DNA from 2 places in the Aureimonas sp. SA4125 genome. Region 2 is predicted to be linked to the other one. Evidence: riboswitches for the same ligand, from Rfam matches in the RefSeq annotation. Region 2 holds a riboswitch; the other holds the start of a gene.
The links. Region 2 has a riboswitch for thiamine pyrophosphate ahead of thiB (thiamine ABC transporter substrate binding subunit). Riboswitches for the same ligand answer to the same signal wherever they lie in the genome.
Positions count from the first base shown of each region.

Region 1: another riboswitch for thiamine pyrophosphate. It lies ahead of thiC (phosphomethylpyrimidine synthase ThiC); the one in region 2 lies ahead of thiB (thiamine ABC transporter substrate binding subunit).

Region 1 covers NZ_AP025032.1:2,999,749-3,002,137, reverse strand. The annotation lists gene Sa4125_RS14120 (diguanylate cyclase) at 1-790, opposite strand, end outside; TPP riboswitch at 1,066-1,181, shown strand; gene thiC (phosphomethylpyrimidine synthase ThiC) at 1,267-2,389, shown strand, end outside.
Region 2 covers NZ_AP025032.1:3,955,828-3,958,216, forward strand. The annotation lists tRNA gene Sa4125_RS18775 (tRNA-Arg) at 84-160, opposite strand; gene Sa4125_RS18780 (thiamine diphosphokinase) at 351-992, opposite strand; TPP riboswitch at 1,074-1,176, shown strand; gene thiB (thiamine ABC transporter substrate binding subunit) at 1,290-2,264, shown strand; gene thiP (thiamine/thiamine pyrophosphate ABC transporter permease) at 2,278-2,389, shown strand, end outside.

The DNA of each region.
Region 1 (2,389 bases), 960 kb from region 2:
CGACGAGTTCGGCGCCGTTGCATTCTTTGGCAAGGCGCGCCGCCATTTCAATCAGGCACGCGTCTCCCAGCGCATGGCCGAACGTGTCGTTGACCTGCTTGAACCCGTCGAGATCGACGAGAAGCAGCGCGCCGAGGGCGGCCGCCGGGTCGCTCTGGCTCGCGGAGAGCCGATCCTGGAAGCGGTGACGGTTCGCCAGTCCCGTCATGCAATCGAACTCTGCCATAAACCGCGTCCGGTCGGCGCGGATCTTCTCCTCGGTGATATCCTGCTTCATTCCGAAGATGCGGCCGTCGTCGCCTCGATCGGATTCGACGGTCGCCGTCAGCCGGATCCAGCGGTGCCGCCCCTTCGGTGTGATGATCTCGGCATCCAGCGAAAAGCCGGAACGCTGCGCGATCGCCTGACTCCGCAGAGCGTTGAGCGCCTCCTTGGAGGCCGGGCTGTAGTACTCGACCGTTTTCGCACGATCGAGGCTCGATCCCTGGGGAATGTCGAAGAGATCGTAGACCATATCCGACCATGTCAGCACGTTGTCTGCCAGCCGGCATTCCCAGAACCCGATCCGGGCGGCGGCAGACGCGCGCTCGAAGCTCCGGCGCCCCTCGGCAAGCGCGTCGGCCTGCTGGCGCAGAATCGCCTCCTGTTCGCGGACCAACGTCTCCAGACGACCGACGACGCCCAGCGGGCTCTCGTGCAACGGGCAGAACTCGCCCTCCAGGGGCGCGCGCGATGGCGAGGCCAGGGGATCCAGCAGCGGACAGGACGCCCGCGAGTCGATGCTTCCCAAGCCCCCTTTCCCGCCTGACGGAACGAGGACGACGGAAGCGAAGGACGATGTGCCTGCCATTGCGAACTACCAGACCGTTCAGGTTCAAGGCCGACGGTAACGCCAGCATATGAAGACATTCTGTAGGGGCCTAACGTGCTGTTCACAAGCCCTTGAAACTACCGGGTATTTCCTGGCGTAAGGCGAGCCGGCGAAGCCGGCCCGCAGGGCCGCCACCTTATGAATGCCTGACTGGAAGCCTTGCTTGACAGAATGGTGCAGCTCGCTAGGCTCGCATCCGTACCAAGGGGAGTTCCGGCAGGGAACTGAGAGGCCAACGGCTAAAAGCGCGTGGCGACCCTACGAACCTGATCCAGTTCATACTGGCGTAGGGATGGGGAGAGTCGCTGGCGGCCGAAGGCCATGTCCATCCGCGACTCGTTCGATCACCGAAAGCAGAGCTGGGTCTCCAACGCGTCGTCGAAGGAGAATCCCTCATGAATGCCCTGATACCACCTGCCGTCGCCGTCACGTCCGGCCCCCTGCCGGCCTCCACCAAAGTCCATCGAGCCGGGACCATCCACCCGGAGATCCGCGTGCCGATGCGGGAAATCGCGGTCCACCCCACGGCCGGCGAGCCGCCGGTCACGGTCTATGATTCCTCCGGCCCTTTCACCGATCCCGCCTACGCCGTCGACATCGCCCGGGGACTGCCACGGCTGCGGCATGGCTGGCTCGGCTCAGACGTCGAGACCTATGACGGCCGCCCCCTGCGGCCCGAGGACAATGGCAACCTGCCGCAGGACAAGGTGACACCGGCCTTTCCCGTCCAGCACCGCCCGCGCCGCGCCGTCGGGGGCAAGGCGGTGACGCAGCTCGCCTACGCCCGTGCCGGCATCGTCACGCCGGAAATGGAGTTCGTGGCGATCCGAGAGAATCTCGGCCGCGAGCGCGCTGCCGCTGCCCTGAAACGCGACGGCGAGCCGTATTCGGCGGTGACGCCCGACTTCATCACTGCGGAATGGGTGCGCGACGAAATCGCCTCGGGCCGGGCGATCATCCCCGCCAACATCAACCATCCCGAACTCGAGCCGATGGCGATCGGGCGCAATTTCCTGGTCAAGATCAACGCCAATATTGGCAATTCCGCCGTGACGTCGTCGATGGCCGAGGAGGTGGAGAAGATGGTCTGGGCCATCCGCTGGGGCGCCGACACCGTCATGGACCTTTCCACCGGCCGCAACATCCACAACATCCGCGACTGGATCATCCGCAACGCGCCGGTGCCGATCGGCACGGTGCCGCTCTACCAAGCGCTGGAGAAGGTCGACGGCATCGCCGAGAACCTCACCTGGGAGGTCTACCGCGACACGCTGATCGAACAGGCGGAGCAGGGCGTCGACTATTTCACCGTGCATGCCGGCCTGCGGCTTAGCCACATCCCGCTGACCGTCGAGCGCGTCACCGGTATCGTGTCGCGCGGCGGGTCGATCATGGCGAAGTGGTGCCTGCATCATCACCGCGAGAGCTTTCTCTACGAGCATTTCGAGGAGATCTGCGACATCTGCCGGATGTACGACGTCTCCTTCTCGCTCGGCGACGGCCTGCGTCCCGGTTCGA
Region 2 (2,389 bases):
GCCCATGAAAGCCGATAAGCCGCTCAAAACTCGCGCGGCACTTGGAACCGGTACCCGACCTTGGCCTTGCAAATCGACGGAAGTGGTGTCCCGGAAGGGATTCGAACCCCTGACCCCAGGTTTAGGAAACCTGTGCTCTATCCGGCTGAGCTACCGGGACTGACCGTCTGCGTTCGGTGACTGTTTGGTCCTCGGCCGCACCGCTTCGGCCGTCTGCTTATGGTCCGTTTCGGCCGTTCGTTTCAAGAGCGGTGCATGGGAATCTGCTCCATCCTGCCGGACGACGGCGAACCCGTACACTCTAGGCAAAAGGTCGGACCGGGCCAAGCCCTCGGCAAAGACTGCCTGCTTCAGGGCGCGGCGGGGCCGGCCTGGAAAAGGAGGACGGCGGTGCCGGCGCCAAGGGTGATCTCGACCGGACCGAGGGCCTGGTTCGACTGGGTGAGGATCGACGAGAAGGGAACCGCGACGTCGTCGAGCGGCCATTTTGCGCCTGAGATCGAGAGGCCGGAGAGATCGCTGAACTTCAGGAGCGAGAAATCCGTGCCGGGGAGCATGTCGATACGCTGAGGGCCGAGCTTCAGCGGAACGGCATGCTCGTTGCCGTCGAACAGCGCGACGGCGATGCCGCGCGAAGCGTAGCGCAAAGCGAGGATCAGATGCATGAAGGCATGGTCGGTGCGCGGGCCGCCGAAGGCACCGACGAGGAGGATCTCCTCGGCGCCGCGCGCGATGGCGGCATCGATCGCCAGTTCCCCGTCGGTGCGGTCCTTGTCGCGCGCGAAGGTTTCGCGCGGCACGACGGAAAAGCGCGCCGCGAGGGAAGGAGCGGCGGAATCGAAATCGCCGACCCAGAGTTCCGGAACGACGCCCAGCGCCTCGGCATGCGCCATGCCGCCATCGGCGGCGATGATGCGGGTGCCGGCGATGGCCTGGCGCAGCGCCGGCGTCGGCCGGATCGCGCCGGCGAGGAAAATGGTGAAGCAGCTCATTCCCGGCTCCTAGCCGTCCTCGCGCAGCGCGGCAATGCCGGGGTCCGACTTGCGTCGCCGGCAGGGCTGAACTAGCCTGACCCGGCTCACACGGGGTGCCCTTCGGGGCTGAGAGGCGTTCACCGCCAACCCGCCGAACCTGATCCGGCTCGTACCGGCGGAGGGATTGAGGGCGTCCCGGCGACGATTGCGCTGCCGCGGCACCGTTTCCCCTTGCTGCGAAGGCCCCGTCCAAAGGACACGCCGTTGCGCCTCGTCTCTCTTCCTGCCGCCCTCGCCGCGGCGTCGCTCTTCGCCATGCCGCTTGCCGCGTCGCCGGCCCTCGCCGACGATGCCAAGCCCGTTTTGACCGTCTACACCTATGAGAGCTTCATCGCCGAATGGGGCCCGGGTCCGAAGGTCGAGGCGGCCTTCGAAGCAAGTTGTGGCTGCGACCTGCAATGGGTCGGGCTCGGCGACGGCGTCGAGATCCTCAACCGGTTGAAGCTCGAAGGCGCCGGCACGAAGGCGGATGTCGCGCTCGGCATGACGGCCGAGATGGTCCCGGAAATGAAGGCGACGGGCCTGTTTGCACCCAGCGGGGTCGATCTTTCGACGCTGGCGATCCCCGGCGGCTTCGCCGACGACACCTTCGTGCCCTTCGACTACAGCTACCTCGCCTTCGTCTACGACACCGAGACGGTGAAGAACCCGCCGAAAAGCCTCGACGACCTCGTGAACGGCGATCCGGAACAGAAGATCGTCATCGAGGATGCCCGGACGTCGACGCCCGGCCTCGGCTTTCTCCTGTGGATGAAGGCGGTCTACGGCGACCAGGCGGCGGAGAAATGGAAGACGCTGTCGAAGCGCATCCTGACGGTGACGCCCGGCTGGAGCGAGGCCTACGGCCTGTTCACCTCGGGCGAGACGCCCATCGTCCTCAGCTACACCACCTCGCCGGCCTACCACATGATCGAGGAAAAGGTGGAGCGGTACCAGGCGGCGAGCTTTTCGGAGGGCCACTACCTGCAGGTCGAACTCGCCGGGCAGCTGGCGGGTGCGCAGAATCCCGAACTCGCCAAGGCCTTTCTCGCCTTCATCCTGACCCCGGATTTTCAGGACATCATCCCGACCACCAACTGGTCGCTCCCCGCCGTTGCGCCCGCGACCCCGCTGCCGGAGGTATTTTCCCGGCTGGTGCAGCCGGCAAAGCCGCTCGCGATCGATGCCGCGACGGTGGCGGAGAACCGCAAGGCGTGGACCGACGAATGGCTGCAGGCTCTGGGTCGCTGAACCGGACGCGCCGGTGATCGCCAACACCGACCGACGCTGGCAGGCCCTGGCGGGGGCCGCCGGTCTGCTCCTCCTTGGGCTGTTCGTCATCGGCGCCTTCGCCGCGCTTGTGACGCAGGCGGCCA